Regions from separate parts of the Streptomyces sp. NPDC048424 genome, predicted to be linked through region 1. Evidence: riboswitches for the same ligand, from Rfam matches in the RefSeq annotation. Region 1 holds a riboswitch; each other region holds the start of a gene.
What was found. Region 1 has a riboswitch for cobalamin ahead of metE (5-methyltetrahydropteroyltriglutamate--homocysteine S-methyltransferase). Riboswitches for the same ligand answer to the same signal wherever they lie in the genome.
Positions count from the first base shown of each region.

Region 1 (5,794 bases):
CGAGGACGAAGGCCTCGCATACGTCACGGTGCAGTACGCCGGGGCGTCCGACTGGCTCCCGCTTGCGGGAAGCCCCGTCCCGTGCGCCAGCGAGGTGGCAAGCCGCGACCTGCACGATGCGGTCATCCACGCCGTACGAGCCGGAGCCGCCCGTCCCCTGGGTGCCGAAACGCCCCTCGCCGGCCCGGCGGCTCCGCTGAGGCCCCGCCCCAGGTGACCCCCGGGTGTCACACCCGCCCGGGGCGGGGGCAGGCCCGCCAGGAGTTCGCACTCCGGTGGGATCAGGTGCCGGGAGGCAGGGTGAAGTCGAAGACGTTCCCGTCGAAGGCCGAGTACGCGTCGTACCCGAGCACCTCGTAGAGCCGGGAACGGGTCTGCATCCGGGGAAGAAGCGATTCCTGCGTTCCCTCCTCGGCGATCGTGCGCAGGCCGTCCTCGATCGCACCCATGGCCAGGCGGAAGAGGGTGACGGGATAGATCACGATGTTGTACCCGAGGTCCTCGAGCGTGCGCGCGGACAACAGCCGTCCCTTGCCGAACTCGGTCATATTGGCCAGCAGCGGCACGTCCACGGCCGTGCGGAACGCCTCGAACTCGGCCTCGTCGGCCAGGGCTTCGGGAAAGACCGCGTCCGCACCCGCGTCGACGTATGCCTTGGCGCGGTCGATCGACGCTTTCAGCCCCTCCACCGCGCGGGCGTCGGTACGGGCCATCAGCAGGAAGCCGTCGTCCCTGCGGGCCTCGACCGCCGCGCGCACCCGCCGCACCATCGCCTCCCGCGGGACCAGGGCCTTCCCGTCGAGGTGGCCGCAGCGCTTGGGGTTGACCTGGTCCTCCAGGTGGAGGCCGGCCAGACCCGCGTCCTCCATGAGCTGGACCGTCCGGGCGGCGTTCAACGGCTCCCCGAAGCCCGTGTCGGCGTCGACGAGGGCGGGCAGGTCGGTGGTCCGGGTGACCTGCTGGGCGCGGGCCGCGACCTCGGTCGAGGTCGTCAGACCGATGTCGGGCAGCCCCAGGTCCGCGGCGAGCACCGCCCCGGAGAGGTACACCCCGTCGAATCCGGCGTCCTGGATCAGGCGTGCCGAGTACGGGTTCACCGCGCCGGGCATGCGCAACAGCCGGCCCGAGGCGAGCTGTTCGCGCAAGCCCCGGCGCCGGGCGGCCGCGGTGGTGTGGGTGTGCAGCATCAGAACAGTCCCTTCGGGAGGGCTGCGTCGTACGCGGCGGTCCGGCCCGCGTCGACCGCGGGGAACAGGGCGGCGAGCCCGGCGGTGTCCAGTTCCGCGAGCCGGCCGGCCGCGTCAAGGAAACGGTCCTGGGCGTCGGCCGTGACGATGCCCTCGGTCAGGGTGCGGAACTTGCCGGTGTAGGCGGCCCGGTCGAAGGGCCGGGCGCCGGCGGGGTGGGCGTCCGCGACGCCGAGTTCGTCCTCGATGACGCTGCCGTCGTCGAGGGTGACGACCAGGCGGCCGCCGAAGGCCCGGCGCTCGGGATCGGGGTGGTGGTAGCGGCGTGTCCACTCGGGGTCCTCGACGGTGGAGATCTTCCGCCAGAGACCGATGGTCTCCGGACGCCGCGCTCGCTCGGGGGCGTAGGAGCGCTCGTGGTGCCAGGCGCCGTCCTCCAGCGCGACGGCCAGGATGTACGGGACGGAGTGGTCGAGGGTCTCGCGGCCGGCGGTGGGGTCGTACTTCTGCGGGTCGCCCGAGCCCGAGCCGATCACGTGGTGGGTGTGGTGGCTGGTGTGGAGGACGACCTCGCGGATCCCGGAGGTCGGGCCGGTCTTCTCCCGCATCCGACGGGCCAGGTCGATGATCGCCTGGGCTTGGTACTCGGCGGAGTACTCCTTCGTGTAAGTGTCGAGGATCGCCCGCCGGGGCTCCCCCGGGGCGGGCAGCGAGACGCGGTAGGAGGCCTGCGGGCCGTTCAGCATCCAGGCGAGGAAACCGTCCTCGCCCTCGTAGACGGGGGAGGGGGAGCCCTCCCCGCGCATCGCCCGGTCGACGGCCTCGATCGCGGTTTTGCCGGCGAAGGCGGGGGCGTACGCCTTCCAGCTGGAGATCTCGCCCTTACGGGACTGCCGCGTCGCGGTCGTGGTGTGCACGGCCTGCTGGACCGCCTGGTAGACGGTCGCGGTGTCGAGGTCCAGCAGGGCGCCGAGCCCGCCGGCGGTGGCGGCGCCGAGGTGGGCCACGTGGTCGATGCGGTGCTCGTGCAGGCAGATGCCCCGGACCAGGGCGACGTGCACCTCGTAGGCGGCGATGATCCCGCGCAGCAGGTCGGCGCCCGAGCGGCCGGCGTGCTGGGCGACGGCCAGCAGCGGCGGGATGTTGTCGCCCGGGTGGGAGTAGTCGGCGGCCAGGAAGGTGTCGTGGAAGTCCAGCTCGCGCACGGCCGTGCCGTTGGCCCAGGCCGCCCACTCGGGGGAGACCCGCACCTGCGGCGGCAGGCCGAAGACGGAACCTCCGGGCGCCGCCCGGTGGGGTGCGGCCTGGGCCCGGGCCACCGCGACGGGGCGGCGCAGGAGGGACGCCACGGCCACGGAGGCGTTGTCCACGATCCGGTTGACCGCCATGTCGGCAGCCCGGCGATCGAGGGCGGGGGCCCGCTCGGTACCGGTGGCCGTCTCGGCGAGCTTCCAGGCAAGCTGTTCCTCGCGCGGGAGACGGTCGGCGCTGGGATGGACGCGTACCTCGTGCTCGATCACGGAACTCCTCGGGTGCGGAAATCGGCGCGTGCGGAAATCGGACGCTTCGATGTCTCACCCTTCCCCGCTTTCGGAGCCGGGTGGACAGCTCCGAGCTGCGGAATCACTACCCGGCGTTCACGAGCGGATGATCTCGTTTCGACGTCCGATATCTGGAACGCTCTGCCCATTCTTTAGTTCGGCGGCCTAGTGTGGACCTCGCAGCTGGTTCGCCCCCGTCCGCCAGGCGGGATGCGTCGTAAGAGGGAACCCGGTGGGAATCCGGGACTGCCCCGCAGCGGTAAGTGGGAACGACCGCCGTCATACGCACTGGACCCGGACGGGTCTGGGAAGCGACGGCCAGTAGGTGCCTGCCCGAGTGGCCGGCGTGCCCACGAGTCCGAAGACCTGCCCGTTGCCCGAGTGCGAACGATCGCGCCCGGTTTCCCGGTGACCTCGTGGGCGGGTCGGCGTGCTTTCAGGCGGAACCTCCCCGTCGCGTACCCGGACGTACGTGACCCGGCGGTCCGCCCGTTCCCGCACCCTTCGCGCCCTCGGCCCCCACCGGGTCCATGGAGACACGCTCGCGAAGGAGAGTTCCGTGACCACCGAGTCCGCAGCCGCGGCAGTACAGGCCACCGTGTACGGCTACCCCCGCCAGGGTCAGAACCGCGAACTGAAGAAGGCGATCGAGGGCTACTGGAAGGGGCGCGTCACCGCGGACACCCTCCGGGAGACCGCCCACGAGCTGCGCCGGGCCAACCGGGCCCAGCTGGCCGAAGCCGGCATCACCGAGGTCCCGACCGGAGACTTCTCGTACTACGACCACGTCCTGGACACCACGGTCATGGTCGGTGCCATCCCCACCCGCCACCGGGCCGCCGTCGAGGCCGACGCCCTGGACGGCTACTTCGCGATGGCGCGCGGCACGCAGGACGTGGCCCCGCTGGAGATGACCAAGTGGTTCGACACGAACTACCACTACCTGGTCCCCGAGCTCGGCCCCGACACCGTCTTCACCGCCGACTCCACCAAGCAGATCGCCGAACTCACCGAAGCCCTCGCCTCGGGGCACGCGGCCCGGCCCGTACTCGTGGGCCCGGTCACCTACCTTCTCCTGGCCAAGCCCGCCCCGGGCGTGGCTGCCGACTTCGAGCCGATCACCCTCCTGGACCGGCTGCTGCCCGTCTACGCCCAGGTGCTGGCCGAGCTCCGCGCGGCGGGTGCCGAGTGGGTCCAGCTGGACGAGCCGGCGCTGGTCCAGGACCGCACTCCGGCCGAGCTGAACGCCGCGGCCCGCGCCTACCGGGAGCTCGGCGCCCTCACGGAGCGCCCGAAGCTGCTCGTCGCCTCGTACTTCGACCGGCTCGGTGAAGCACTTCCGGTGCTGGCGAAGGCCCCGGTGGAGGGCCTTGCCCTCGACTTCACCGATGCCGCCGCCGCCAACCTCGCCGACCTCGCGGCGGTCGGCGGGCTCCCGGGCAAGCGCCTCGTCGCGGGTGTCGTCAACGGCCGCAACATCTGGATCAACGACTACCAGAAGTCGCTGACCACGCTCGGGACCCTCCTCGGGCTTGCCGACCGGGTCGACGTCTCCGCGTCCTGCTCCCTCCTGCACGTGCCGCTGGACGCGGGCGCCGAGCGCGACATCGACCCGCAGGTCCGGCGCTGGCTCGCCTTCGCCCGCCAGAAGACGAACGAGATCACCACGCTCGCCCGCGGCCTCGCCCAGGGCACCGACGCGATCACCGCCGAACTCGCCGCGAACCGCGCCGACCTGGCCTCCCGCGCCACTTCTCCGATCACCCACGATCCCGCGGTGCGGGCCCGCACCGCGGCGATCGCCGACGCGGACGGGCGCCGCCCCCAGCCGTACGCCGACCGCGCGGTCGCCCAGCGCGCCCACCTGGGGCTGCCGCTGCTGCCCACCACCACGATCGGCTCGTTCCCGCAGACCGACGAGCTGCGCGTGGCCCGCGCCGACCTGCGGGCCGGGCGCATCGGCACGGCCGGCTACGAGGAGCGGATCAAGGACGAGATCCGGGAGGTGCTCGCGTTCCAGGAGAAGACGGGCATCGACGTCCTCGTGCACGGTGAGCCCGAGCGCAACGACATGGTCCAGTACTTCGCCGAGCAGCTGACGGGGTACCTGGCGACCCAGCACGGCTGGGTCCAGTCCTACGGCACCCGCTACGTGCGCCCGCCGGTCCTGGCCGGGGACATCTCCCGTCCGGAGCCGATGACGGTCGCTGGACGACGTACGCTCAGGCACAGACGAGCAAGCCGGTCAAGGGCATGCTGACCGGCCCGGTCACCATGCTCGCCTGGTCCTTCGTACGCGACGACCAGCCGCTCGGCGAGACCGCCCGCCAGGTCGGACTGGCCCTGCGCGACGAGGTCAACGACCTCGAAGCGGCCGGAACTTCGGTGATCCAGGTGGACGAGCCCGCCCTGCGCGAGACGCTTCCCCTGCGCGCGGACGGCCACGCCGACTACCTGGCGTGGGCCACGGAGTCCTTCCGGCTGACGACCTCGGGCGTGCGGCCGGAGACCCAGATCCACACCCACATGTGCTACGCGGAGTTCGGCGACATCGTCCAGGCCATCGACGACCTCGACGCCGACGTCATCAGCCTGGAGGCCGCCCGCTCCCACATGCAGGTCGCGACCGAGCTCGCCGAGCACGGCTACCCCCGCGAGGCCGGCCCCGGTGTCTGGGACATCCACTCCCCGCGCATCCCCTCGGCCACCGAGGCGGCGGCCCTCCTGCGCAAGGGGCTGGAGGCCATCCCGGCGGAGCGGCTCTGGGTCAACCCCGACTGCGGGCTGAAGACCCGCGGTTGGACGGAGACCCGCGCCTCTCTGCAGAACCTCGTCGCCGCGGCGCGCGAGGTCCGCGCGGAGAGCGGCACCACGGCCGTCTGATCCGCATCCGGGTCGGAACATCCGTGATCGGATGTTCCGACCCGGGGTGGCCTGAGCAGCTGGTTCGCCCCCGTCCGCCGGGCGGGACGCGTCGCAAGAGGGGTGTCGTTCCTTCGCGTCCGCATCCGCATCCCGCAGCCGGGACGTTCCTGGACACATCTCGCGAAGGAGAGCCCCCTCATG
Region 1 covers NZ_JBEZKE010000008.1:40,931-46,724, reverse strand. The annotation lists gene AB0D29_RS13885 (hypothetical protein) at 1-217, shown strand, start outside; gene prpB (methylisocitrate lyase) at 282-1,187, opposite strand; gene AB0D29_RS13875 (MmgE/PrpD family protein) at 1,187-2,707, opposite strand; cobalamin riboswitch at 2,896-3,117, shown strand; partial or broken gene metE (5-methyltetrahydropteroyltriglutamate--homocysteine S-methyltransferase) at 3,288-5,611, shown strand; gene folP (dihydropteroate synthase) at 5,792-5,794, shown strand, end outside.

Region 2 (5,794 bases), on a different contig from region 1:
CCGACGAACCCGATCTGCCCGCTGACCGCCACGATCGTGCCGATCATCAGGGCCACCAGCGTGAACAGCGCGCCGCGGAACCGGTGCACGTCCAGACCGAGGGCCGCGGCCGCCTCCTCCCCGGCCAGCAGCAGGTTGAGCGGACGGCAGACACCCAGGAGGACGGCCGTCCCGAGCAGGACCGCGCCGACAGGGATCCACACCGTGGTCCAGGTGGTGCCGGCCAGCCCGCCGAGCATCCAGCGCAGCGCGGACTGCGTCTTGTGCGGATCGTTCGAGGTGACGATCAGGAAGCTGGCCAGCGCCGACAGCACCTCGGCCGTGGCCACACCCGCGAGGACCAGACGTACCGTCGTCATCCGCCCGCCGGAACGGGCCAGGAAGTAGACCGCGACCAGGGAGGCCAGGGCCCCGCAGAACGCCGCCACCGGCAGGGTGAACAGCCCGAACACCGAAAGGTTCAGCACCAGGACGAGCACCGCCCCGACCGACGCCCCCGAGGACACGCCCAGCAGCATCGGATCGGCCAGCGGATTGCGGACCAGCGCCTGCAGAGCCATGCCGGCCACCGACAGCCCCGCGCCGACCACCCCGGCCAGCAGCACCCGGGGAAGGCGGACGTCCACGACGATCGTCTCGCGCACCGGGGTCCACGTCGGCTCGGCGAGGGACGGGTGCACGCGGTGCAGCAGGATGCCCCACACCTGGTCGGCCGGGACGCTGATCGAGCCGGCCGCGATCCCGGCCGTGGCGGCGCAGAGCACCAGGACGCCCAGGAGGGCCAGCACCACGGAGTACGGGATCCCGGGGCGCCGCGCGAGGACGGGCCGGCCCTCCTCGCGAAGGGCGGCCTCCACGGCAGCCGGGGCCGCGGGGGCTCCCGTCCCCGCCCCGGTCACTGGACGCGGCCCGGGTGGAGCTGACGCGCCAGCGACTCGACGGCCGCCGGCACCCGCACGCCGACCACCGTGGAGGACAGCGGCAGGACCGCGAACCGCTGGTTCTTGATCGCGGGCACGTCCTTCAGCGCCGGATGGGCGAGCAGGAACTTCTTCTTGTCCTCGACGGACTGGTCGCCGTAGTCGTAGATGACGATGGCCTCGGGGGCGCGCTGCGCCACCTGTTCGAACGAGACGTCGCCGAAGGCCTTGTCCAGGTCGGCGAAGAGGTTCACCCCGCCGGCCCGCCGGATCATCTCGTTGCCGATGCCCTTGCCGCCCGCGGTGAAGGCCGTCTTGTCGCCGCTGTCGTACACGAAGAGCTTGACCGGGGTGACCCCGGTGAGCCGGGACTCCACCGCGTCGAGGGTGGCGTGCAGCTTCCCCAACCGCTCCTCGGCCCGCTCGGGCACCCCGAAGATCTTGGCGACCGTACGGATCTCCTCGTCCATGGCGGAAACGTCCACCGGACCGGTGGGGCACTCCTCGGTGTTGAGGCGGGTGTTGATCCCGGCCTTGGTGAAGGCGGCCCGGCTGCGGCCTTCCTTCTCGTCGAAGGTGGAGGTCCACCCGCCGTAGACGAAGTCGGGCTCGGCCTCCAGGAGCGCCTCGAAGGACGGGTACTCCTTGGAGAGGACCTTCACGCCGTCGTAGGCGGCCTGGTACTCGGGGAGGATCTTGTCGTCGAGATAGCCCGTCCCCACCATCGACTTCTCCAGGCCGAGCGACAGCATCACCTCGGTCGCGTGCTGGTTGAGCGATACGGCGCGCTGCGGGGGCCGCCGATAGGTGCTCGTCACCCCGCAGTTGTCCAGGGTGACGGGAAAGCCGGCGGCGGCCGAGCCGGTCGCCTCCGGCGAGGAGGCGGCGGAGGGCGCGGCCGGGCCGCCGCAGCCGGATATCAGCAGGGCCGCGGCGAGTGCGGACAGCACGGCCTTCGGGTGGTGGTTGCGGGGCATGGGTGGTCCTCTCACCGCGGGGGGATCGAATGTTCCGGGGTCCGGTTGTTCCGGGTGCGGCGGGGGCCGGTTGGGACGGGGCCGGGCGCGCGCCGGGGTGTCTCCTCGGGCGCCAAACGTGGCGGGCAGTCGGAGCGACTGGGCACCTTGCGTTTGGCGCCCTGCGGGGATCACCCCGACACACACCCGACCCCGCCCCAACCGGCCCGGCTGCCCCGATCCCTCGGCCCGCCCCACCTTCCGGCCTCGCCGCACCATATTCAGCCCCTCCGGCGTTTGAGGAGCGGGGTCCGGGGCGGAGCCCCGATCTTTGCGCCGCACCGCCTCCGGCTTCGCCGCACCAATTCAGCCTCGCCGGCGTTTGAGGCGCAGGGTGGAGCCCCGGTAGCGGCGCCGTGCGGAAGAGGCGGCCTAGGCGGGGAGTGGGTCGGGGGCGTCGAGGGTCGGGACGGGGCGCGGCCTGCCTTCGGCGTCGATCGCGACGAAGGCCAGTCGCGCGGTGGCGACTTCGGTCGTGGGGCCCGACGCGTTCCAGCGCTCGGCCCGGACGCGCACGCCGACCGTCATCGACGTCCGGCCCGCCCGTTCCAGCTCGGCGTCGACACTGAGCAGGTCACCGGCGCGCACCGGCGCCAGGAAGGACATCCGGTCCACGGCAACGGTGACGGCGGGTCCGTCGGCGTGGCGGCCCGCCGCGGCGGCGGCCGCGTCGTCGATGAGCTTCATCACCACGCCGCCGTGGATGGTGCCGTAGAGGTTGGTGTCGTGCTCACTCATGATGTGGGCGAGCGTCACCCGGGAGTCACCCGGACTCTTGGCAACGCGTCCTGTGGTGGCGACGGTCTGATCGGCCACGTCAACTCTCCTTCGCGAGTCGCGGCAGAAAGGTCCCGGAGGCGTTCCTCGGGACCCCGCACGACGTTTCGGCGTGCGGGCAGTGGCAGGTCTTCGGACTCGCGGGCGCGCCTGCCGGTCTCCCGGCGGGCACCTACTGGCCGTCGCTTCCCAGGACCGGTTCCGGTCCCAGTGCGTATGACGGCGGTCGTTCCCGCTCACCGCTGCGGGGCAGTCCCGGATTCCCACCGGGTTCCCTCTTACGACGCGTCCCGTCTGGCGGACGGGGGCGAACCAGCTGCACCCACACCCTACCCGCGAGCACGCCGCCCCCGGCCGGCCCGTCAGGCCGCCGGCCGCGGGTGGCGGGGGCAGTCGGAGCTGCGGGCGGGCGGGACCGTCGGGGGCGGGCCGGCGGCCGGGCCGTCCGGGAGCCGCCACGCGGTGCGGATGGAGCCGATCAACTGCCGGGCGCTGTACGGGGACACCTCCAGCTCCTGACGGGCCTGGCCCAGCAGGTCCAGGTCCCCTCCCGGCCCTCGTGCGGCCGCCTCGTCCCGGCGGCGGGCCAGGTCGCCCTCGCCGAAGATGTCGAGCAGGGTCAGGGAGAACAGGACGTACGCCGACGCCTCGTCGATGAGGTTCCGGGCCGCGTCCGGAAGCTCCTCGCCCAGGTTTCGGTGCAGGGGGTGGAAGGCCACGTGCTCCAGGGCCCGCCGGAGCTCGGGGGAGACGCAGGGGCAGCCCGGACGGACATGGCCCGTCAGGTTCCGGAACGCGATGAGGACCGCGCTGGTCAGTGGCGTCCACTGCTGCTTGCTCAGGAGCGTGCGAAACCCCGCGAGCGTGTCGCCGAGCTCTTCGAGGATCAACTGCCGTGTGATGTCGGTGAGTTCGATGAGCTGGGTCTTGGACTTGATCTCGTCCAGGCGCAGGCCGTAGCGGATGAGGTCCCTGGGTATCCCGCCCGCGAGGGCGTGCGTCAGCACCTTGTAGGGCTCGGACAGGCCGGACGCCCGGCGCCCGAGGATCTTCTTGGACTCCTCCAGCGTGCACGGCAGGACGTGCACGATGTCGTCCAACGAGCTGTCGGTGACACCGCGGTGCGGAAGCCCCCGGCGTACGAAGGAGGCGCCGACGTCATCGGCGACCGAGATCAGGTAGTGGACGTGGGGCACGCCCAGGATGGCCTTGATCTCGTTCATGAACGCGAGCGCCTGGGTGTCCGAGCCCAGCCGGTCCAGTTCGTCGATCGCGATCACGACGCGCTGCTCCAGCCGGTGCTGCTCGGCGGCGATGCCCGTCAGCAGGTCACGGAAGTCGGACACCAGCTCGGGGAAGTTCGGCGGCAGGGTCGACAGCGAGGCCGTGTGCGTGGTGAGGAGCTGCGGAGCCCCCGCGGTGACGGCGGAGGAGGCCGTCTGCAGGGTCTGAAGCCGGTACAGCTCGTCCTGGCAGGCGGACACGAGGGGCGGGATCGGGTTCGACGGGTTCCAGAGGGCCGCTTTGATCAGCAGCAGTCCCGCGAGAACGCAGGCGAGCCGGAGGGGATTCTCGGGGTCGGTCGCGATCGCCTGCGGTGCGGGTCTGGTGAGGAGCAGGGCGATCGACACGAGGAGCATTCCGAGCGCGATCCGACCACGGGCGACGGAGCCGAGGAGCATGCGGCCGCGGAATTCCCAATCCCGTTCGGGCTGCAGGTTCGCCAGTCCGACCAGTGCCGAGAGCAGCAGGAGGAGGGCCCGTGGGTCTTCGTCCATCTTCCCCGCGGCGGTCCGGACTTGGCCGTCGAAGAGCAGGGAGACGAACGCCGCCAGGGCCAGCACCACCCCCGTCACGGCCATCCCGCTCCGGGCGCGCCGCCGGAGGTCCCGCCACCGGCTCCACCGCCGCAGGCTCCACAGGAACACACCGGCGATGACGATGAGAACGGCCGTCCCGATCCGCTCGCCCCGCCAGACGTCCACCACCACGTCGGTCGCCCGGTGCCCGTACTCCGCGGCGTGAGCGCGTACGGAATGTCCGTACCGGGTCGCGAGGGAGCGCGCGCTCGCGGCCAGGCCGAGGACGACGAGCGCGCCCGCAGCCAGCCCGAAGGCCAGCAGGGTGAGCGCCTTGCGGAGAGCGGGGAACAGCCGGCGCGCAGCCCTGCGGAAGGTCGAGAGCCGGACGAACGCGGGAGGTTCGTATCCCTGGTGGACGAGGTACCTCTCGCACGTCCTGACGTACAGGGACAGCAGGAAGTCGTACGGGGAGTAGGTGGCCGGTGCCTGCACGACGACCGCGAACCCGGCATCGTTCGCGCAGGTTTCCAGGAGCGTCGACTTGCCCACGCCACGGGAACCGCTGACCGCGATCGTCCCGCCGCTCTCCAGCTGGGTCATCTTGCGGGCGAGGCTCCGGGCCGCCGGACTGTCGATCACGTACTGCGGATTGCGCGGCGAGCGCAGGCCGTCGTAGCTGTCGGCGAGGAGCAGCGAGTCGTGGTCCTCACCGAGCAGTGCCTCCACCACGCGGGCGACCAGGGGGCGCACCCCGTTCTCCTGGAGGTCCCGGCTCCAGGCGGTTTCGGTCCATTCGCTCCTTCGGCCCGAGAGGGCGAGGCCCGGCCGCAGCCACCATTCCCGCAGGTTCAGCAGGACGCTCATGCGCCACACCGGGTGCCGCCACACCGCGGCGGCGGTCAGGAACGGGATCACGGCGGTGGCGAGGGCCGTGGCCCAGGAGGCGAAGACGAGGAACAGGAGCGTCAGCAGGGTGGTCGAGCAGAGCACCACGGTGGCCGGATGCGTTCCGTTGCGCAGGTAGTCGACCCGTCTACGGAGCCGTTCCTGCTCTTCGAGGCAGGAACGGAAGCGTGCCTGGGTGTCCCGGCACGGTTCGACGGCGCGCGCGACGTTGGCCTCGGTGAGCATGGCCGCACGGGTGCTTTCGGCGGTCGCCTGTGGACGCACGCCCAGGCGCCGCGCGGTGGCCGGCTCGGCCACGCAGGCGTCCACCGCGCCGAGGTACACCTCGGCTTCCCGCTCCAGGGCGAAGAAGTCGGCGACCTGCCATGCGGGG
Region 2 covers NZ_JBEZKE010000028.1:86,543-92,336, forward strand. The annotation lists gene AB0D29_RS30320 (iron ABC transporter permease) at 1-857, opposite strand, end outside; gene AB0D29_RS30325 (ABC transporter substrate-binding protein) at 896-1,897, opposite strand; gene AB0D29_RS30330 (acyl-CoA thioesterase) at 2,309-2,752, opposite strand; cobalamin riboswitch at 2,819-3,045, opposite strand; gene AB0D29_RS30335 (P-loop NTPase fold protein) at 3,076-5,794, opposite strand, start outside.
Region 2: it holds a riboswitch for cobalamin, as region 1 does, so the genes downstream of both, AB0D29_RS30330 (acyl-CoA thioesterase) here and metE (5-methyltetrahydropteroyltriglutamate--homocysteine S-methyltransferase) in region 1, are expected to answer to the same signal.

Region 3 (5,794 bases), on a different contig from region 1:
CGGCGCTCTCCGGCTCCACCGAGGAAGAGCAGTTCCACTAGGAGCGCGCCGCCGGCTCCCGCCGGCGCCTTCCGATCGCCGTCCGACGGCGCCCGGGGACCTGTCGGCCCCGGGCGCCGGCCGCCCCACGCCGAGGAGTAGAACCGCATGTCACACACGCCCCTGACCAGCAGCGTCCAGGTCCTCGGCGCGCAGGGTGAGCGCCACGAGGAGATCCTGACCCCCGAGGCCCTGGAGTTCATCGGCCGCCTCGACGCCGCCTTCGCGGACCGCCGCCTGGAGATCCTCAAGGAGCGCCGTCGCCGCGCCGCCCATCTGGTCTCCGGCTCGCCCCTGGACTTCTCCCGCGCCACCGTCGGCGTGCGGACCGACCCCGACTGGCGGGTCGCCCCGCCCGCGCCCGGGCTGACGGACCGGCGGGTCGAGATCACCGGCCCGCCGCAGCGCCGCATGGCGGTCAACGCCCTCAACTCCGGGGCGAAGGTGTGGATGGCCGACTTCGAGGACGCCACCGCGCCCACCTGGGACAACGTCATCGGCGGCCAGCTGAACCTGCTCGACGCCATCGAGCGGCGCATCGACTTCACCACCCCGGAGGGCAAGGAGTACCGCCTCGGGTCGGAGCTCGCGACCATCATGGTGCGCCCCCGCGGCTGGCACCTCACCGAGGAGCACCTGGAGGTCGACGGCCGGCCGGTGTCCGCCTCGCTCGTGGACTTCGGCCTGTACTTCTTCCACTGCGCGCAGCGCCAGATCGACGCGGGCCACGGCCCGTACTTCTACCTCCCCAAGCTGGAGAACCGGTACGAGGCCCGGCTCTGGAACGACATCTTCCTGTTCGCCCAGGACCTGTTGGGCATCCCGCGGGGCACGGTCCGGGCCACCGTCCTGATCGAGACGATCACCGCCGCGTTCGAGATGGAGGAGATCCTCCACGAGCTGCGCGAGCACAGCGCGGGACTGAACGCGGGCCGCTGGGACTACCTCTTCAGCCTGATCAAGACCTTCGGCCACCGCACCGACTTCCAGCTCCCGGACCGGGCCAAGGTCACCATGACCGCCCCCTTCATGCGGGCGTACACCGAACTGCTCGTCCGCACCTGCCACAAGCGGGGCGCCCACGCCATCGGCGGCATGGCCGCCCACGTGCCCGGCAAGGACGCCGAGGCCAACACGGCCGCCCTCGCCAAGGTCCGGCTCGACAAGGAGCGCGAGGCCGAAGACGGCTTCGACGGCTCCTGGGTCGCCCACCCCGGACTCGTCCCCGTCTGCCGCGAGGTCTTCGACGGGGTGCTGGGGGAGCGGCCGAACCAGCTGGAGCGGACGCGCGAGGACGTCGAAGTCGTCGCATCGGACCTGCTGTCGGTCCGCCGGATCGCCGCTCCGCCGAGCTCCGAGGGCATCCGCTCCAACGTGGCCGTGGCCCTGCGCTACTTCGACGCCTGGCTGCGCGGCAGCGGCGCCGTCGCCCTGAACGGCCTGATGGAGGACGCCGCCACCGCCGAGATCGCACGCGTGCAGATCTGGCAGTGGCTCCGCCACGACCGCGTCGACCGGCGCACGCTCACCGACCTCCTCGACGCCGAGTGCGCCGCCCTGGAGGCCGAGGACCCGCAGGCCCTGGTCCTCGAAGCCCGTGAGGTCTTCGTCGACACCGCGCTCTCGGTGCAGCTGCCCGCGTTCTTCACCCCCGAGGCCTACACCCGTCACCTGGTCCGCACCGCCGCCGTACAGGTGACCGCGTGAGCGCCCCGGCACGGCGGGCGACCCGCGTCCTGCGCGTCGGGGTCGTCGGCGGCGGACAGATGGGGGCCGGCATCGCCGAGGTCTGCGCCCGCGCCGGGCTCGACACCGTCGTCGCCGAGGCGGATGCCGGCGCGGCCCGCGCCGCCCGCGAGCGGGTGGCCGTCTCCCTCGAACGCGCCGTCCAGCGGGGCAAACTGGACCGGTTCACCGCGGAGGACGCCCTGGCCCGACTGGTGTTCACCGGAGACCTGGAGGACCTCGCCGACCGGCAACTGGTCATCGAGGCCGTCACCGAGAACCCCGAGGCCAAGGCCGAGGTCTTCACCGCCCTCGACAAGATCGTCGAGGACCCCGAAGCCATTCTCGCCACCAACACGTCCGCCATCCCGATCATGCGGCTGGGCATGGCCACCGGCCGCGCCGACCGGGTCGTGGGACTCCACTTCTTCAACCCCGTCCCCGTCCTGCCCCTGGTCGAAGTGGTCTCCTCCCTCCACACGTCGGCGGACACCCTGGCCGCGGTCGAATCCTTCGCCCGGGAAACCCTGGGCAAGACCACGGTCCGCTCTCAGGACCGGGCCGGCTTCGTCGTCAACGCGCTGCTCGTCCCGTACCTGCTCTCCGCCATTCGGATGGCCGAATCCGGGTACGCGAGCGCCGCTGACGTGGACGCGGGCATGGAGCTGGGCTGCGCCCACCCGATGGGCCCGCTCAAGCTCGCCGACCTGATCGGCCTGGACACCGTCGCCGCCATCGCCGAATCCCTGTACGCGGAGTTCAAGGAGCCGCTCTACGCCCCGCCCCCGCTGCTCCGGCGGATGGTCCAGGCGGGGCTGCTGGGCCGCAAGAGCGGCCGCGGGTTCCACACGTACGACCGGGGCTGATGAGGGACCCGGTGGTGCCGCTGCGGGGTTGAGGGACCCCCGACGGCACGGACAAGGAGCGCGGAGCGGCCCGGTGAGCCGCTCCGCGCTCCTGTCGTGGGACGCTCCGTCAGAAGGACGTCCAGGTGAAGGCCACCTTGTCGCCGGCCTGCAGCTTGAACTGGCAGCCGCCGACCGGGGTCGGCGTGCCGTTGACCGATATGCTCCAGTACGCCGAGCCGCCGCCGCTGACGTTCTTGATGGAGTCCACGGAGAAGTCGTCGAAGGACGCGTACCAGGTGCCGTCCCAGCCGAAGTAGTTCCGGCGCGCGGCGTCGTCGAGCGCGGCCGTCGGGGTGGGCACGGCCGTCGGGTTCGCGGCCCCGTTGGTGCCGTCGCACTTGTGCGTGCCACCGGTCGCCGTGGTGACGTCGTGCCCCTTGGTGTTGACCTTCCCCTTGAACAGCAGCCCGTCGGGGCCCTGCACGGTGAGGGACACGTTGACCGCTCTGTTCGTGTTCGGGGCGGCCTTGGCGTGCGCGACGGCCGGCGCCGTGGCGAGGGCGAGACCGAGGGCCGCCGTGGTGATCAGGGCGCGGCGGGCGAGAGTCTGGCGCATGAAGTGCCTTCCTGGCGTGCATCGAGGTCGTGCGCCGCGGCCCCGATCGCCTCGGGCACACCGCGTCCCCCCGGGCCCGGGGAAGCGGGCACGGGTGATCGGTGAGCCTGGGGCTCAGGGCTTCGTGCTGCAGACCGTGACAGTGAGAAGCCGTACGCACCGCACGCTGGGTGGTCCGACTCGCGGCGCGGATGCGCCGCTCACGGTTGCAGGTCAGCGCCGGAATCACACCGGCTTTCCCCAGTCGCGCAGGCATTCAGTTGGACGTCAGGCATGTACCTGACGAAAGGCATCGTAGGGGGAGCCACCCCGGTCCCACCAGCACTCACCGGTACTCGTCGGCACCCCGGCCGGTCGGCGCGCGCGAGGGAGGGCGTTCTGGGATGGTGGATCACAGGTAGCCACACCGAGGAGCCGACATGTCCGGACAGTTCGAGGCGAGCGTCGAGATCGACAGGCCGGTCGAGGAGGTCTTCGCCTACCTCGCCGACGGGCGCAACGACCCCGATTTCAGCCCGCGCGTCCAGGAGATCACCAGGATCCCGGACGGTCCCACGGCCCTCGGCACGGTCTTCCGCAGCACCGTCAAGGACGCCGGGATGAAGACCGCCCGCGAGTTCCGCATCGACGGCTTCGACCCGCCGCGCCTGATCCGCTGGACGGAGCAGAGCAAGAACCTCGTCACCGCGGAGGGCGGCTACGACCTCGAAGCCCTCCCGGACGGCCGCACCCGGGTCCGGATCTTCAACACCCTGCACGGCCACGGCATCGGCAAGCTGCTCGTCGGCCTCGCGGCGAGCGCCGCACGCAAGGACGCCCCCGACTTCGGCCGCCGTATCAAGGCGGCCGCGGAGGCGTCCCCCACGAACCGGTAGCGCCTGCCGCCGGTGTCAGGCCGGTGTCAGGCCGAAGCCGGGCCGGTCAGAACCGCCCGGGCCCGGACGGGATCGGCAGCGGCTTCGACGGGGTCAGGGATCCGCGCTGCCGCTCACCGCTCGGCGGGTTCTGGCAGGTCACGTCCTGGGCGGGCAGCTTGCCCGTGGTCAGGTACGCGTGGACCGGCGCGTTGGCGCAGGAGGTGGGGTCGGCGAGGTACACGCCGTGGCCCTCACCGCCGGCCGCCAGCACCATCCGCGAGCCCTTGAGCGCGCGGTGCAGGCCCTGGCCGCTGACGAGCGGGGTCTGTGAGTCCCACTCGTTCTGCACGGTCAGCACGTTCGCCTTCTTGTTCATGGGCGTGGCCGCCTCGAGCGGCCGGTCCCAGAAGGCGCACGGCTTGATGTTGGACGCGAAGTCCCCGTACAGCGGGTACCTGGCCTTGTCCTTCGCCGCGTCCCGCTCGTACTGCTCGGTGTAGCGGGGCCAGCTGCCGGTGTCCCCGCACACCACGGCCCAGAACACGGCGGTGCCGTTGTCCGAGGCGGGATCGGCCGCCGCGCCGCCGGTCAGCAGCCGCTTCAGCTCCGTCAGGGTCATGCCCTCGGGCAGCGGCCTGCCCTCGGCCGCGGCCTTCAGGGCCGCGACCAGGGGAGTGGCCTGCGCCGGGTAGAAGAACACCCCGCGCGCGGCACGGATCATGTCCCCGTCGACCTTCAGGCCCTCGAGGTCGATCGGCTCCTTGTCGGCGCGCGCCACCAGCCCCCAGAACGTCTCGGACACGGCCCTCGGGCTGTCGCCCAGCCCGTACTCCGCCGACCGCTGCGCCGCCCACTGCGTCCAGCGCGCGAAGGCGGGCTCGGCCTCGGTGGCCCAGACCTGGATCATGCCGCGCCAGATCCGCTGCGGGTCCACACCGCTGTCGAGCACGAAGCGGTCGGTGCGGTCCGGGAACATCTGCGAGTACACCGCGCCGAGGTAGGTCCCGTACGAGTAGCCCAGGTACGAGAGCTTGCGCTCGCCCAGCACCGCGCGGATCGTGTCCATGTCGCGCGCCGTGTTGCGGGTGGTGATGTACGGGAGCACCGAACCGGCCTTCTCGCGGCACTTGTCGGCGACGGTGTGGGCCCACGTCACGTCGGAGCCGAAGGTCTCCGGGCGGTAGGCGCGGTCGAAGTTCTGCTCGGCCTCGTCCAGTCCACAGGTGATCGGGGAGCTGGCGCCGACCCCGCGCGGATCGAAGCCGATGAGGTCGTACTGGTCCCGGACCTCCTTGGGCATCGCCTCGTTCATCATCAGCGGCAGGTCGAGCCCGGAACCGCCGGGGCCACCGGGGTTCAGCAGCATGGCGCCGTGCCGCTTGGCCGGGTTCTCGCTCTTGATCCGGGATATGGCGAGGTCGATCGTGCGCCCGTCGGGCCGCCGGTAGTCGAGCGGCACCTTGAGCGTGGCGCACTCGTACGAGGCCGGCAGCTCGGGGCTGCAACGGTGCCAGGCGGGCTTCTGCCGCAGGTGGTCCGCGGCGGGGGCGGCCGATGCCTGGGTCGCCGACAGCAGGGGCACGGTGGACGCGAGGAGTCCGGCGGCGGCGAGCAGTGGTGCGAAGCGTTTCAGGAGCACGAAGGCGTTCCTTTCGGTGAAGTCGCTTACGGCTCCACCTTGTTGCACGCGCGGGCCCTCCCGAATCATC
Region 3 covers NZ_JBEZKE010000005.1:23,958-29,751, forward strand. The annotation lists gene aceA (isocitrate lyase) at 1-41, shown strand, start outside; gene aceB (malate synthase A) at 148-1,746, shown strand; gene AB0D29_RS08870 (3-hydroxybutyryl-CoA dehydrogenase) at 1,743-2,630, shown strand; gene AB0D29_RS08875 (DUF4430 domain-containing protein) at 2,740-3,228, opposite strand; cobalamin riboswitch at 3,376-3,519, opposite strand; gene AB0D29_RS08880 (SRPBCC family protein) at 3,648-4,103, shown strand; gene AB0D29_RS08885 (alpha/beta hydrolase) at 4,150-5,724, opposite strand.
Region 3: it holds a riboswitch for cobalamin, as region 1 does, so the genes downstream of both, AB0D29_RS08875 (DUF4430 domain-containing protein) here and metE (5-methyltetrahydropteroyltriglutamate--homocysteine S-methyltransferase) in region 1, are expected to answer to the same signal.

Region 4 (5,794 bases), on a different contig from region 1:
AGAAGAATCAAGGAGCTCCACCCAAGGAGTAACGCCGTGCGCGTACTGTTCACCGGCCCCGCTGCCGCAGGCCACCTGTTCCCGATGGTGCCGACCGCCCAGGCGCTCCAGGCCGCCGGGCACGAGGTGCTGTTCGCCGGTTCGGCCCCGCTCGACCAGCTGCGGCAGACCGGCATCCCCACCGTCGAGATCGGCGACGGCTCGACGCTGATGGAGGCCTTCCGGCGCGCCTCGGACGGCGACGAGCCGCAGTTCGTCACGGACGGCGAGAGCCCGGAGGACCTCCAGAGGCAGGCCGCCGCCGGCTTCGCGGAGCACAGCCGGGTCACCATCGACGGCCTGTTCGCGGTCGCCACCGCCTGGCAGCCGGACCTCATCGTCCACGCCGCCTTCCAGGCCGCCGCACCCCTGGTCTCGGCGGCCCTCGGGATACCCGCCGTGGTGCACAACTTCGGCGTGATGTCCGGCTTCGACATGGTCGGCCGGCTCGCCGACGTCCTGGCGGACGAGTACCGGGCCCGTGGGCTCGAAGGACCGGCGACCCGTACCGTCCTCGACGTCGTGCCCGCCTCCCTCGGCGGGGACGGCACCGGCCTGCGGGTCCGCTACGTGCCGTACAACGGCGGCGGCACGGTGCCCGGCGATCTGGTGGCCCGGGGCTCCCGGCCCCGGATCGCCGTCACCCTCGGTACGGTGGTGACCGCCTTCGCGGGCGTCGACCCGGTCAGCCGGGTGATAGCCGAAGCCGCCTCCGTCGACGCCGAGTTCCTGCTCGCCGTGGGCGACACCGACCTCGGCCCGCTCGGCACCCTCCCCGCCAATGTCCGCCCCCTGCCCTGGGTGCCGCTGGCCCAGCTGCTGGACACCGCCGACGCGGTCGTGCACCACGGCGGCTCCGGCACCATGCTCACCGCCGCCGCCCGGGGCGTCCCCCAGCTGATCCTCCCGCAGGGCGCCGATCACTTCATCAACGTCGACGCCGCGACGGGCCTGGGCTTCGCCCTGCGCGCGAGCGGCGACAGCGTGGACGCCGGCCTGCTCAGCCGGCTCCTCACCGACGAGGACCTCCGCAAGGCCGCCGCCACCACCCAGGCCGAGATATCCGCACTCCCCTCCCCCACCGACCTGGTCGCCTCCTTCGAGGCCCTCCGGTAACGCCGGTCCTCAGGGCCGGGTGCGTGGCTCCGTACGGGCCACGCACCCGGGAGGGATCAGGCGCCCCAGCGCAGGGCGATGGTGTCGCCCACGTTGATCACCTTGTTGCGGGCGGCGCCGGCGAAGGCGGAGCCGTCGACGCTGACCTTCCAGGTGTTGGAGCCGCTGTTGGCCTTGCCGTTGACGGCGGTGATCGTGCCGGTGCCCGACGAGGGGGTCACGCTGGTGACGCAGCCGGCCGGGGTGGCCCCGGTGGTGGCCGCGTTCAGGACGTCACCGAGGGTGGTGGTCGTGCCGGTCGGGGTGAAGGCGACGGAGCAGACCTTCAGGCCGCCGGCGCCGTCGTCGACGGTGAGGGCCAGCTTGGTGGCCGTACCGGCGGTGAAGGTGGACTGGGCGACCCACTGCGGGGCGCCGGGGGTGACCGGGACCGGCGGGGCGGCGGTGAAGCCGCCGGCGACGGCGCGCAGGGAGTCGATGGAGGAGTAGGGGGACGGGGTGGTGTCGGCCGGCTTGTACTTGAAGCCGCCCGCCGGGTTGTACTGGTTGGCGAGCAGGAAGTCGATCGGGGTCTTGTTGGAGGCGGTGAGGAAGTCTCCGGTCTGCGGGTTGATGCCGCAGGCGTTGAGCCCGGCGACGCCCCAGCCGTTGGAGCTGGTGTTGACCCCGTACATGGAGTTGAAGGCGCCGGTGGTGGCGAGCCTGCCCTTGAGGAAGTTCTTCCCCTGGACCACGTCGGCGTCGGTGTTGGGGACGCCCGAGACGCAGAGGGCCGCCATCGCCGCACCGGTCATGTCGACGTCGCCCGCGGTGGCCAGCGCCGTGGGGTTGCCCTCGGCCTTGCTGAAGGTCCACCCGCCGTCGTTGTGCTGATTGGCGCGGATGCGGGTGACGATCGAGTCGGTCAGCGCCTGCGGGATCCGGGTGCCGCCGGCCTGGGTCTTGGCGCCGCCCAGCGAGAGGGCCGCGAAGACGGTGCCGTTGAAGTTGCCGGACGGGCCGAAGTAGCCCGCCTCGGCGGTCTGCCAGTAGGAGTAGACGTTCGCTATGAGGTTCCTCGAGTCCGAGACGCGCGCCGGGTCGATGCCCGCCGCGTACGCGTTCAGCGTGCCGCGCTCGTAGTCGGTGACGACCGGGGTGGCGGACGGCCAGCCGGACGTGGAGATCAGGTTGCGGTAGACGGTCCGGGCGTTCTTCGTCGTGTCACCGCCCGGGGCGACGTCGACGACCGCCGTACCGGCCGCGGCGAAGGCGCTGAACGCCCACTCGTTGGACAGCCCCGAGCCGGCGTACGAACCGTCCGCCGCCTGCAGGGACTTGAGGTAGGCGACGCCGTTGGTCTTGGACGTGGCGATCTGCGCGGGCGTCGAGGTCGCGAAGGCGGGCAGCGCGGTGAGGGCGAAGGCGCCGAGCGCGGCGGGCACCGCGAGCGCGAGGCGGCGGGAGGTACGGGGACGGGACATGGCCTGCTCCTGGAATCGGCGGACGCCGGCGGGTCCCTGCTCCGTCCCGGCCCGTTCGGACGCGGGCGGGCATGGCGGAGGCCGCCGTCCGGAACGCGTGGTACGGCTTCTCGGTGCTGCGTTGCCGCGTGGGCATTCGGGCTCGGGAACGGCCCCCGCCGTCCCACACCGCTGCGCGTCAGCCCCGGATTCTCACCAGGTTCCCCCATGTGGCAGCCCTGGACGCTACCCGAGTGATCAGGGGTCCGCCAGCCGTCCCGGCAGCGATCCGAACGACGGTTGCGGTGAGACACACGCCACCTTGACGCCCTGCCTCGGCCCGTGTTGCACTCCGCCTGACAAGAACTCAGCACCAGGGGAAGCCGGTCGAAGTCCGGCGCTGACCCGCAACCGTAGGCCCGGCACCCGCCGGGCGAGTCGGAACACCTGGTGTGCAGTCATCTGTACGAAGAACGCCGTCGCGGACTACGGCGTGGTCGTCTCCGCTCCCCCACGAGCCCAGCCGTGCCGGGGGCGCATCGCCACGCACGCAGCCGCCCGGCAGAGACGAGGGCCGCGGTGGGGACCGAACAGCGGGACGAACGGCGTACGCACACCAGACGGCGGCTGCTGTCCCTGGCAACGGCGGCGTTCCTGACCGTCGGTGCGGGAGTGGCGTTCCTGACGGCGCCCACCTCCGCGAACGCCGACCCCGTCGAGCAGTGCACGGCCACCGCCGGCGCGGTCGTGGCCGTCGACTTCGGCCCCTTCGGCGGCAAGGTCGAGCGGGGCTGCGACACCACCCCCACGACGGGCTACGAGCTGCTGCACACGGCCGGGTTCACCACGGTCGGCACCCGGCACGACGGTGACGCCTTCGTCTGCCGCCTCGGCTTCGGCGCCTTCAACTCCGGTACGGAGTACCCCACCGCGGACAAGGAGGACTGCGTCCTCACCCCGCAGGCCACCGCCTACTGGTCGTACTGGCACGCCTCGCCCGGCGACCAGAAGTGGACCTACAGCTCCCTCGGCGCGAAGTCCCGCGAGCCGAAGCCCGGTGACGTGGACGCCTGGGTGTTCGGCGGGACCGACGTCGGCGGCACCTCCGGCAAGCCCACCTTCTCCCCCGACGACGTGCGGGCCGGCGGTGGGGGCCCCAAGCCGGACCCCACCGGCCCGAAGCCGCCGGACGTACCGCCGGGCGCGGTCGACCTCCCCGCCGCCACCCGCTGGCTGACCGGGAAGCTGATCGACGGTGAGCGCGTCGTCAAGGCGGACTCCACCGATCCGGACTACCCGGCCACCACCGAGGTGGTCTACGCCCTGGCCGCGGTCGACCCCAAGAGTCCGGCCGCACAGAAGGCCGCCGCCTTCCTCGCCACGCCCGCGCACACGCAGGCGTACGCGTACCCGGCCGGCAAGGACCAGGCCCCGGACGCCACCGCCGCGGCCCGGCTCGCGCTCGTCGCCGAGGCCACCGGCAAGGACCCCCGCGCCTTCGGCGGGCGCGACCTGCTCGGCGACCTCGTGAAGTACGTCTGCACGAGCGGCGTCGAAGCCCCCGAGCCGGTCCCCGGCTGCATGACCAAGGGCGACTTCCGCACCCCCTACCAGGCCGAGGGCCAGGCCCTGGCCGTGATCGCCCTGCTGAACGGCGGGGTGACACCGCCCGCCGACGCCGTGGCCCGGATGACCGCGTTCCAGTGCGAGGACGGCGGTTTCAGCAGCATGCTGCTCCGCGCCGGCGACTGGTGCGACAGCGAAGCGGGTGCCACCGGGCTGATGACCCTGGCCCTCAAGCGGGCCGGCGGTCACGACCCCGTCGTGGAGAAGGGCCGCGCGTACCTGAAGAAGGCCCAGTTCCCGACCGGGTCGCTGCCCGCAGCCTCGTACACCACGGTCGGCAGCTCCTTCTCCACCGGCCTGGCCGCCCAGGCCCTGCGTGCGCTCGGTGACCCGCTCTTCGCGGACGCCGCGGTCTCCTGGCTGTCGCGGGAGCAACTCCCGGTGGGCGCCTTCACGTTCGAGGATCCGGACACCGACCCCGTCCTGACGGCCACCACCGCGGCCACCATCGCCGGCGCGAAGACCGACCTGGTGGCGCTCACCACGAAGAAGGCCGACCCGCCGAAGCCGTCCCCGGACCCCACGAAGCCCGTACCGGGTGACGGGCCCGACCTGAAGAAGGGCACGGCCTACCTCACCGACCACAGTCGGCTGGTCCAGGGCCGGTACTACGAGAACAGCCCCGGCAGCGGCTTCGCCGACTACGGCCTGACCATCGACGGCGCCTACGCGCTCGCCGCCACCGGCGAGGACAACACCACCCTGCGCAACGTCGTCGACTTCCTCGACAAGGGCGGCAAGGACGGCAAGGGCCGCGGCGTGCACGACTGGACCCTGATCGGCACCAAGTACGCCGGCGGCGGCTCCATCGGCAAGACGGCCCTCCTCGCCCAGGCCGTGGGCCGCGACCCCCGCGACTTCGGCGGCCAGGACCTGATCGCCGCACTCGCCAAGGCCGTGTGCCCGGCCAAGTCGGCCAAGCCCGACCGCTCCTGCGCCGACAAGGGTGCCTACACCAACGCCACGTCCGTCTTCTCCCAGTCCCTCGGCGTGATCGCCCAGGTCCGCGCGGGCGAGAGCGCCGCCGTGGGAGAGCCCATCGCCTACCTGAAGAGCCTCCAGGAGCCCTCGGGTGCCTGGCCCAGCCTGATCGGCGAGCCCAGCCAGGCCGAGGTCGACTCCACCGCCATGGCGGCGATGACCCTCGACCTGTTCCCGGACGCCGCCTCGCAGGCGGCCGTCGACAAGGCGCTGACCTGGCTGGCGTCGCAGCAGAAGGAGGACGGCGGCTTCCCCGGCGCTTCGGGCAACTCCGTCAACTCGGCGGCGCTGGCCGTGCAGGGCATGTCTTTGGACAGCGCCAGGTACGCGGACCGCATCGCCAGGGCCCGCACCTTCCTGGCCTCCCAGCAGAACGGCGACGGCGGATTCAACGTGGCGAAGGGCGGCCAGCCCGGATCCGACGTGCGCGCCTCCACCCAGGCCGTCGGCGGAGCCACCGGCATCTCCTTCGCCACCCTCACCCGCAGCCTGGACGGCACCACCCCGCAGCCCGTGCCCAGCACCTCGGTCCGGCCCTCCGGCTCCCCCTCCGCGCCCGTCATCGTGACCCCGGGAGAGGGCGCGGGCGG
Region 4 covers NZ_JBEZKE010000014.1:36,272-42,065, reverse strand. The annotation lists gene AB0D29_RS20955 (nucleotide disphospho-sugar-binding domain-containing protein) at 37-1,155, shown strand; gene AB0D29_RS20950 (hypothetical protein) at 1,212-2,618, opposite strand; cobalamin riboswitch at 2,728-2,861, opposite strand; cobalamin riboswitch at 2,929-3,067, shown strand; gene AB0D29_RS20945 (prenyltransferase/squalene oxidase repeat-containing protein) at 3,177-5,794, shown strand, end outside.
Region 4: it holds a riboswitch for cobalamin, as region 1 does, so the genes downstream of both, AB0D29_RS20950 (hypothetical protein) here and metE (5-methyltetrahydropteroyltriglutamate--homocysteine S-methyltransferase) in region 1, are expected to answer to the same signal.